Regions from separate parts of the Micromonospora sp. NPDC049836 genome, predicted to be linked through region 1. Evidence: riboswitches for the same ligand, from Rfam matches in the RefSeq annotation. Region 1 holds a riboswitch; the other holds the start of a gene.
The links. Region 1 has a riboswitch for glycine ahead of gcvT (glycine cleavage system aminomethyltransferase GcvT). Riboswitches for the same ligand answer to the same signal wherever they lie in the genome.
Positions count from the first base shown of each region.

Region 2: it holds a riboswitch for glycine, as region 1 does, so the genes downstream of both, gcvP (aminomethyl-transferring glycine dehydrogenase) here and gcvT (glycine cleavage system aminomethyltransferase GcvT) in region 1, are expected to answer to the same signal.

Region 1 is NZ_JBITLH010000002.1:904,575-909,704, reverse strand. It holds gene ACIBPB_RS07925 (collagenase) at 1-1,654, shown strand, start outside; gene ACIBPB_RS07920 (LysR substrate-binding domain-containing protein) at 1,763-2,725, shown strand; glycine riboswitch at 2,831-2,920, shown strand; gene gcvT (glycine cleavage system aminomethyltransferase GcvT) at 3,059-4,186, shown strand; gene gcvH (glycine cleavage system protein GcvH) at 4,218-4,595, shown strand; gene glyA (serine hydroxymethyltransferase) at 4,602-5,130, shown strand, end outside.
Region 2 is NZ_JBITLH010000004.1:339,255-344,384, forward strand. It holds gene gcvP (aminomethyl-transferring glycine dehydrogenase) at 1-1,984, opposite strand, end outside; glycine riboswitch at 2,059-2,157, opposite strand; gene ACIBPB_RS13280 (NAD-dependent protein deacetylase) at 2,383-3,276, opposite strand; partial or broken gene ACIBPB_RS13285 (NAD(P)H-binding protein) at 3,490-4,008, shown strand; gene ACIBPB_RS13290 (DivIVA domain-containing protein) at 4,217-4,900, opposite strand; gene ACIBPB_RS13295 (globin domain-containing protein) at 4,897-5,130, opposite strand, start outside.

The sequences.
Region 1 (5,130 bases):
CCTGTACAACTTCGCCAACACCCACGCCGGTCTCCTCGGCACCGACAACGGCTACCTCACGTCGAACGCGGGCCGGGAACTCGGACGATTCCTGCAGCACGCCCCGCTCAAGCCCATCGCGCGGCCGATGGCGTCGGCGCTTCTCTCGCGAAGCAACATGACCGGCCCGACCGCGCCGCTCTGGGTCGGCGTCGCCGAGATGACCCAGGCATACGACGTCGCCAACTGCTCCTACTACACCACCTGCAACCTCTCCGCCCAGCTGACCAGCTCTGTCCTGACGATCAACTACACATGCAGCCCATCGATCAAGATCGTCGCGCAGGACATGACCTCGGCTGAACTGAGCCAGTCCTGCACCAGCCTGAAGGGCCAGGACGCCTACTTCCACAGCCTGGTCGGGGACAGCGGGCCGGTGGCAGGCGATGTCAACACCGACATCGAGGTTGTCGTCTTCAACTCGAGCACCGACTACCAGACCTACGCGGGCGCCATCTACGGCATCGATACGAACAACGGTGGTATGTACCTGGAGGGCAACCCGTCGGACCCCAGCAACCAGGCAAGGTTCATCGCCTACGAAGCCGAGTGGGTCCGGCCGGCCTTCCAGATCTGGAACCTCAACCACGAGTACACCCACTACCTCGATGGCCGGTTCAACATGTACGGCGACTTCAGCGCCAACATCACCACACCTACCATCTGGTGGATCGAAGGCTTCGCCGAGTACGTCTCCTACTCCTACCGGAACGTCACCTACACCAGCGCCCAGAACCAGGCGGGCAACCACACCTATGCGCTGCGCACGCTGTTCGACACCACCTACAACAACGACCAGACGCGCATCTACAACTGGGGCTACCTGGCCGTGCGGTACATGATGCAGTCCCATCGGCCGGACATGACGACAGTGCTCGGATACTACCGATCGGGGGCATTCAACGCCGCCCGCACGTACCTCACCAGCACCATCGGCTCGCGCTACGACGCCGACTTCGACGCCTGGCTGACGCGCTGCGCGGCAGGGGATTGCGGCGGGGGCACCACGCCGCCCCCGACCAACCAGCCGCCGTCCGCCTCGTTCACCGTGGCGACCAGTGGGCTCACCGCCACCTTCACCGACCGGTCCACGGACGCCGACGGCAGCATCGCCTCACGGCAGTGGGCCTTCGGGGACGGGAGCACCTCGTCGACCGTCAACCCCAGCAAGACCTACGCTGCGGCCGGCACCTACACCGTCTCGCTGACGGTCACCGACAACCAGGGAGCGACCGCGAGATCGTCCCAGACCATCTCGGTCACGACGGGCGGCGGCACCACCATGCCGGAATGCGGCGGCACTGACACGCGTACCCTCGACCGCAACTGCCAGCGCAGCGGACGCTCCGCGACCGCGGGCAACTACGACTACCTGTACATCTACCTGCCCGCCGGCGTCAGCACCCTCACCATTGCCGCGGCCGGCGGCACAGGCAACTGCGATCTCTACTACAGTCCGTCGAGCTGGGCCACCACCAGCAACGCCACCCGCTCCTCCGCCGGGGCCGGCAACACCGAGTCGCTGGCCATCCCCAGCCCGGCCGCCGGGTACCACTACATCAGCCTCTACGGGAAGACCGCCTGCTCTGGCGCCACGGTGAGCACGCGCTACTGAACCCCATGTGATGGGTATGAGCGCGCCGCCCGGCGGGAGTCGCCGGGCGGCGCGCCCGCCTGGCCTGTGGCCACCGCGCCGCCTGCGGTCGCGTGCATAATCTCGGTCATGGGCATCGATGTGCGCCACCTGCGGGCGATCAGTGCCATCGCCGAGGCCGGAAGCGTGACCGGCGCCGCCGCCCGCCTGGGTCTGTCGCAGCCCGCGCTGACGGCCCAGGTGCATCGGATCGAGAAGACGGTCGGTGGGCCGCTGTTCGTCCGAAGCCGTACCGGTATGCAACCGACCGAACTCGGCAAGCAGGTGCTCCAGCGCGCCCGCGTCGTGCTGGCCGAGGTCGACGCGCTCGTCGAGGACTTCGGCGACCGGCACCCCAATCCGGGCCTGCTCCGACTCGGCACCGTCCACATCGCCTGCGCGGGCAGTATCGTACGTCATGTCGCGGAAGCGTTCCCGGATCCGGAGATCGCGCTGCAGATCGAGCCGTCCTCGCGCCTGTTGGTGGAGGCACTCACCCGGGGCCAGTTGGATGCCGCGTTGCTGGGCATCCTTGAGGGCTTCGAGATGCCGATCGGTCCCACGCTCACCAGCCGGCCACTGATCCCCCGTTACCCGATCTTCGTCGCCATGTCCGCCTCCCACCCGCAGTCCCACCACGAGCAGGTGCGGCTGGCCGACCTGAGAAACGAATCGTGGGTGTGCCCGCCGGGGCCGGACGACGGCTCACTTGCCTCGCTGCGACGGGCCTGCCGCGCTGCAGGTTTCGAGCCGAAGATCCGGTACGAAGCGCCGAGTGGCGCCGCGCACCCACTGGTGGCCGCCGGAGACGGTGTCCGGCTGGTCGACCCGACCTGGGCCCCGGCCGCCGGGACTCGGGTGCTGCCGCTGCGCGGGGAGCCGCAGTTGCTGGCCAGGCTGATGGTCGTCTGGCGGCGCGATGCGCTGACCTCTGCACAGAGCAGCACCCTGTTCCAGGCCATCACCCGGGCCTACCTGGATCACGTCAACGACAACGCTGCCTTCGCCCGATGGTGGCGGGCCAATCCCCACGCCCATCCCGCAGCGTCGTAGCGATCCGACGGCGATATATAGGCATCAGCTATGGGCAGGATGATGTTGACGCGGTATGGGCCGTCATCTAACCTGCGAATGGCCCACAACTACATAGACACCATTCGAACCTGCACGGGAGAGACTCCGTTCATTCGGAGCGCCGAAGGAGCAAACTCCCAAGAAACTCTCAGGCCCCATTACCGTGCAGGCGAGGTGACTCTGGAAAGCAGACGACCGTCGTCTCACCCACGGTGCAAGCCGCTGACGCAGCGGTGAAGCTCTCAGGTCAATGACAGAGCGGGAGGCAACCGACCGTTCGACGCCGCGTGCGTCGGGACGAGGAGCGCCCCCGTGCACCAGGATCCTGCGGCTCTGCTCCGCTCACCTCTGCATGCATCGCACATAGGACACGGAGCTCGATTCACCGACTTCAGCGGCTGGCGGATGCCCCTTCGCTACGGAAGTGAGCTCGCTGAGCACCGCGCCGTACGCGAACAGGCCGGCCTCTTCGATCTCAGCCACATGGGTCAGCTCGAGGTGTCGGGGCCGGAGGCCCCGGCAGCACTGGACTACGCTCTGGTCGGGCACCTGTCCGCCGTACCGATCGGCGGCGCGCGCTACACCATGCTCTGCGACGCCGCCGGCGGGGTGCTGGACGACCTCGTTGCCTATCGCCTCGCATCGCACCGGTACCTGCTGGTCGTCAACGCCATCAACACACGCGTCGTACATGAGGCCATCAGGACCCGTTGTGCGGACTACGCGGCCTGGGCCGCCGACCGCACGAACGAGCGGGCGATCATCGCGGTGCAGGGGCCGCGCGCCGCCCCCATCGTGGAAGCCCTGACCGGTACGGGACTCACCCGGCTCCGCTACTACACCGTAGCGCTACTGAACATCGACGGTCGGCCAGCCGTCGTGGCTCGTACCGGCTACACCGGCGAAGACGGCTTCGAACTGCTCGTACACGCCGAAGACGCGGTCCGCACGTGGGAAGCAGCGCTTGTGGCCGGTCGGCGTCACGGCTTGACGCCCACGGGGCTGGCGTGCCGCGACACCCTCCGCATCGAGGCTGGGATGCCGTTGTACGGCGCAGAGATCGGCCGTGACGTCACCCCGTTCGATGCCGGGCTGGGGCGGGTGGTGTCCTTCGTCAAACCAGGCGACTTCGTCGGACGAGCCGCGCTGGCCGAGGCCCACAAGAGCGGCGTCACCCGTCGGCTCGTCGGCCTCGTCGCGTCCGGGCAGAGAATTCCCCGAGCGGGCCAGCAGGTGGTGACGCTGACCGACGACGGCCATGGTGCTGATCCGGTCGGCCTCATCACAAGCGGCGCCCCGTCACCCACATTCAAACGACCGATCGCGATGGCCGGCATCCGTGCCGGCACCGGCGACAGCATCCGGCTGGCCGTGCAGATCCGGGGGACCACCGAGCCCGTCGAGATCGTCCCTCTTCCGTTCTACCGTCGTCCGCGGTGATCGCGGCCATTCCTTGCGAGGGTTCAGCGTCATGAACGTACCGGAACACCTGAAGTACAGCCTCAACCACGAGTGGGTCAACGACTCGGTTCAGCCGGCCGAAGTAGGCATCACCGCTTTCGCCGCCGAAGCGCTCGGTGATGTCATCTATGTGCAACTGCCCGAGCCGGGGAGCCACCTGACTGCCGGTGACGTGTGTGGAGAGGTCGAGTCCACGAAGTCGGTCGCGGAGCTGTACCTCCCGGTCAGCGGAGAGGTCGTCGCCGTCAACGAGGCGGTCATCGCCGATCCGGGCCTGATCGGCGTCGATCCGTACGGCAAAGGCTGGCTTCTGCGGGTCCGGTTGGCGCAGGTGCCTTCCCTGATGTCGCCGGACGAGTACCGCGCCTTCTCCAACGAGTCGCGGTAGGCCCCGATGGCAGCCTTCGACGATGATCTGGCCGACCTCGACCCCGTCGTCGCCGAGGCGATCGGCCGGGAGCTACGCCGCCAACACGAGACCTTGGGCATGATCGCCTCCGAGAATCTCGCGCCCCGAGCCGTGCTTCAGGCGCAGGGATCGGCCCTCACCAACAAGTACGCGGAGGGCTACCCGGGGCGGCGCTACTACAGCGGATGCGAGCATGTCGACGACATCGAGTGCCTGGCGATCGACCGGGCCAAGCGGCTGTTCGGTGCCACGTACGCGAACGTGCAGCCGCATTCCGGATCGCAGGCGAACGCCGCCGTGATGGCTGCTCTGCTCCAGCCGGGTGACACCATCCTCGGGCTCGACCTCGCTCACGGCGGTCATCTGACCCATGGCATGCGCATCAACTACTCGGGGCGGCTGTACCGGGCCGTGAGCTATCGCGTAGGCGCCGAAAACCACCTGATCGACATGGACGAGGTCGAAGAGCTGGCGCGCGAGCATCGGCCGAAGCTGCTCATCGCCGGCTGGTCGG
Region 2 (5,130 bases), on a different contig from region 1:
CGTAGACCTGACCGCCGGCGTCGTGCACCTTCGCGCACAGCTGCGCGATGCCCGTCTCGTACACGCCGTGCGTCGACGGGTACGTCACCATGATCGCGGCGAGCGCGTCCCGGTGCTTGTCGATCTTCGCGTCGAGGTCGACCAGGTCGACGTTGCCGTCGGCGTCACAGCCGACCACCACCACCCGCATGCCGGCCATCACCGCGGAGGCGGCGTTGGTGCCGTGCGCCGACGACGGGATCAGGCACACGTCCCGGTGCCCCTGCCCCCGGGAGCGGTGGTAGGCGCGGATGGCCAGCAGCCCGGCCAGCTCGCCCTGCGAGCCCGCGTTGGGCTGCACGCTGACCGCGTCGTAGCCGGTCACCTCCGCCAGCCAGCCCTCCAGCTGGGCGATCAGCTCCCGGTACCCGGCGGTGTGCTCCGCCGGGGCGAACGGGTGCAGGTGGGCGAACTCCGGCCAGGTGATCGCCTCCATCTCGGTGGTGGCGTTCAGCTTCATCGTGCACGACCCGAGCGGGATCATGCCGCGGTCCAAGGCGTAGTCGAAGTCGGCCAGCCGGCGCAGGTAGCGCAGCATCGCCGTCTCGGAGTGGTGGGTGCCGAACACCGGGTGGGTGAGGAAGTCCGAGGTGCGGGCCAGCCCGGCCGGCAGCGCCCCGTCGACCTCGCCGTCGAACGCGTCCACGCCGAAGGCCGCCCACACCGCCGCCAGGTGCGCCGCGGTGGTGGTCTCGTCGCAGGAGACGCCCACCCGGTCGGCGTCGACCAGCCGCAGGTTCACGTTGCGGGCGGCGGCCGCGGCGACCACCTCAGCCGCCCGCCCCGGCACGCTCGCCGTGACGGTGTCGAAGAACGCGACGTCCGCGACCTGCACGCCGCCGGCGCGCAGCCCGGCCGCGAGCCGCGCCGCCGCCTCATGGGTACGCCGGGCGATCTCCCGCAGCCCGTCCGGGCCGTGGTAGACGGCGTACATGCCGGCCATCACCGCCAGCAGCACCTGCGCGGTGCAGATGTTGCTGGTCGCCTTCTCCCGCCGGATGTGCTGCTCACGGGTCTGCAACGCCAGCCGGTACGCCGGGTTGCCGTCGGCGTCCCTGGACACCCCGACCAGCCGGCCGGGCAGCATCCGCTCCAGACCCGAGCGCACCGCCAGGTAGCCGGCGTGCGGCCCGCCGAAGCCCATCGGCACCCCGAACCGCTGGGTGGTGCCGGCGGCGATGTCCACGCCGATCTCCCCCGGCGGGCGCAGCAGCGTCAACGCCAGCAGGTCCGCCGCGACGGTGACCAGCGCGCCGGCGCCGTGCGCGGCCTCGACCAGACCGGCGTGGTCACGGACCGCCCCGGACGCCCCCGGGTACTGCAGGTGCAGGCCGAAGAACTCGCCCGGCAGCTCGTCCCGGTCGACGTCGACCACCCGCACCTCGATGCCGAGCGGCTCGGCCCGGCCGGTGATCACCGTGAGGGTCTGCGGGAGGGTGTCCGCGTCGACCACGTACACCGGGCTCCTGCTCTTCGACGCGCGGCGCGCCAGGGTCATCGCCTCGGCCGCGGCGGTGGCCTCGTCGAGCATCGAGGCGTTCGCGGTGGCCAGCCCGGTCAGGTCGGTGACCATGGTCTGGAAGTTCAGCAGCGCCTCCAGCCGGCCCTGGCTGATCTCCGGCTGGTACGGCGTGTACGCGGTGTACCAGGCCGGGTTCTCCAGCACGTTGCGGCGGATCACCGCCGGGGTGTGGGTGCCGTGGTAGCCCAGCCCGATCATGGAAACGGCCACCGTGTTGCGGGCGGCGAGGGCGCGCAGCTCCGCGAGGGCCTCCCGCTCACCGGCCGGGGCCGGCAGGTCCAGGGTGCCGTGCCAGCGGATCACCTCGGGAATGGCGGCGTCCATCAGCTCGTCGATGGAGCTGTAGCCGACGGTCTCCAGCATCCGGCGCTCGTCGCCCGGGTCGGGACCGATGTGCCGGTCGGCGAACTGCTCTGCGGTCATGCGCTGCGCTCCTTGTGGGGGCGAGGTCGACGGGTCGGCCTCCCCCTGAGTCGCGCTGACGCGCTCCACAGTGCCTGCCCAACGCGGTCCTTTTGCCTGAGAGGTTCCGGGGAGAATCTGCCCCTTCGGCGCCGTCCGGGTGGTTCCCGGGCGGTCTCTCCCGCGTGGGTGGTACCGGCATGGTCAACGCTACCAGCGACCATGTTTCCGGCTCATGTCCTACCCCGCCCGCGCCCGCCCACACCGGGCCACCGCCGAACCGGCGGCTCGCCCCGGGTGCTCCGCCACGCCCGCCGCGGCCGCCGGGCGCGCCGCGGCCGGCACCGCGCCGAACCGGCGGGCCGCCCCGTGCGCGCGCCTCGCGGCGGGTCGCCCCGTGCGCTCCTCGGGGCGGGCCCCTACACCGCTGCGGGCTGCCCGGCGGTGGGCGCGAGGCCGGCGCCGGCCGGCCCGGGCCGCGGCGTCGGGCCGGCGACCCGGTCGGCCAGGGCGGTCAGGGTGGCGCCCAGCGGCGCGTCGAGGGCGACGGCGGCGTACCCGTCGCCGCGGGTGGGTCCCTGGTTGACGATGGCCACCGGGATGCCGTGCTTCGCCGCGCGGATGACGAACCGGCGGCCCGACATGACCGTCAGGGACGAGCCGAGCACCAGCAGCGCGCGGGCCCGTTCGACGCGGGTGAAACACTCGGCGACCCGGGGCGCGGGCACCGTCTCGCCGAAGAACACCACGTCGGGTTTGAGCATGCCGGTGCCGCAGATGCCGCAGTCCACGGTGCGGAACCCGGCGACCGCCTCGTCGGGCAGGTCGACGTCGCCGTCGGGGTTGACGTGGGCGACGTGCGCGTCGAAGCCCGGGTTGGCCTCGCGCAGCCGCCGGTCCAGCTCGTCGCGGGAGGTCAGGTTGCCGCAGTCCAGGCAGGTCACCTCGTCGAGGCGGCCGTGCAGCTCGACCACACCGGTGGCGCCGGCGGCGGTGTGCAGGCCGTCGACGTTCTGGGTGATGACCCCGGCGAGCAGGCCGGCGGCCTGCAACCGGGCCACCGCGTGGTGTCCCGCGTTGGGCGCCGCCCGGGCGATCATCCGCCAGCCCAGGTGGCTGCGCGCCCAGTACCGCCGCCGGGCCTGCGGGTCACGGGTGAACGCCTGGTAGGTCATCGGGGTGTGCCGGCGGGCCGCGCCGCTGGGCCCCCGGTAGTCGGGAATGCCGGACTCGGTGGACAGGCCGGCGCCGCTGAGCACCACGACGTCCCCGGCGGCCACCAGCCGGGTCAGCGCGTCGAACGTCTCGGTCACCGGTCCATGCTGCCTCGCCGGTCGCCTCGGCGACGAGCGGGTGGGCCCGGCCGCCCGCCGCCGGTGACCGCGGTCACGCCGCTGCCCCGCCCGGGCGGTCGTTCGCGTCCAGCCGCGACGGCGCGCTCGACCGGCGGGCGGCAGGCGGCGCGGGCGGGGCGAGGGCGGGGCGCTCGACCGGCGGCCGGCAGGCGGCGCGGCTAGGTTGGGGGCATGCGCGTCGTCATCGCCGGAGGCCACGGCAAGATCGCCAAGCTGCTGGAACGGGAACTCGCCGGGCGCGGCGACACCGCCGTCGGGCTGATCCGTAACCCCGAGCACGCGGCCGCGCTGCGCGCCGCCGGCGCCGAACCGGTCCTCTGCGACCTGGAGCACACCGACGTCGACACCGTCGCCGGGCACCTGGCCGACGCCGACGCGGTGGTGTTCGCCGCCGGCGCCGGGCCGGGCAGCGGCGCCGCCCGCAAGGACACCGTCGACCGGGCCGCCGCGGTGCTGCTGGCCGACGCCGCGCAGCGCGCCGGGGTCCGCCGCTACCTGCTGGTCTCCTCGATGGGCGTGGACGCCCCACCGACGGCCGGCCGCGACGAGGTGTGGGCGGCGTACCTGCGGGCGAAGAAGGCCGCCGAGGTGGACGTCACCGGCCGGGACCTCGACGTGACCGTACTGCGCCCGGGCCGGCTCACCGACGACGAGCCCGCCGGGCGGGTCACCCTGGCCCCGCGCGTGCCGCCCGGCCCGGTCACCCGCGCCGACGTGGCGCGGGTGCTGCTGGCGCTGCTGCACGCCCCGCACAGCGCCGGGCTGACCCTGGAACTGGTCGGTGGGCAGACCCCGATCGCCGACGCCGTCGCGGCGGCCGGCCGGATCCGTGCCGGCCGGCCGAGCGGATTCGTCCCGGCCGGCCCGCCGGGCAGTGCCGCGCGGGCCGGCCGGAACGTCAGCGCTGGTGCCGGGGCAACGCCGGCTGCGGCTGCCCACCGCCGACCGGCGTGGCCTCCCGGGCGAGCCGCGCCATCGTGGCGGCCAACTGCTCGCTGCCGTCGTCCAGGTGCCGCGCCGCCGCCCGCATGTGCGAGATCATCATGTCGCCGAAGATCCGCAGCGCCTCCCGGGTGGCCACCGAGTCGTCGAAGTCCGCGCCGGCGCTGCTGCGGTACTGCGCGACGGCCCGCTCGGCCTCCTGCTTCGCCTCCTCCGCCGCCGCCCGCATGTAGCTCTCGTACTGCATCTGGGCGTACTCGGCGACCCGCCGGGCGTAGTCGTGCGCCTGGGCGATGATCTGCTCGGCCTCCCGCTGCGCCGCCGACAGCAGGTTGACCTCCTTGGCCGCCGGCACCACCGCCTTCGGGTCCGTGCTCGGCAGCACCCCGTGCCGGTGCAGCTCAAGATGGTCGTTGAGCCGCTCGTTCTCCGCCCGCAGGTGCGCGATCTGCGTGGCCAGCAGATCCAACTCGTCGGCCACCTGCATCCGGAACCGGTCCACGTCGGCGTGGTCGTAGCCGCGGCGGGTGAACGCCGCACTGTCGAACTCCCACCGCCGCACCCGGTCCGGCGTCAGGCGCACCTGCACGCCGGCGGAGAACTGGCCGCTCTCGTACCTGCTGATCGGGGTCGCGCTCACCGGACACCTCCGGAATCGTCAGGGGCGGTCGCGGCCCGCCACGCCGGCCCGTACCAGTGCTGGCCGAAGCCCTCGTGGTGCACCTGGTCGGCGTGGTAGCCGGCCTGCGTCAACGCCGTCACCGAGTGGCTCACCATCTCGTCGGAACCACACACGTACACGTGCCGGGAACGCCAGTCCCCGTCGGCGAGCGCCCGGTCCGCCACGTGCACCAGCTCACCCGGGCGCCG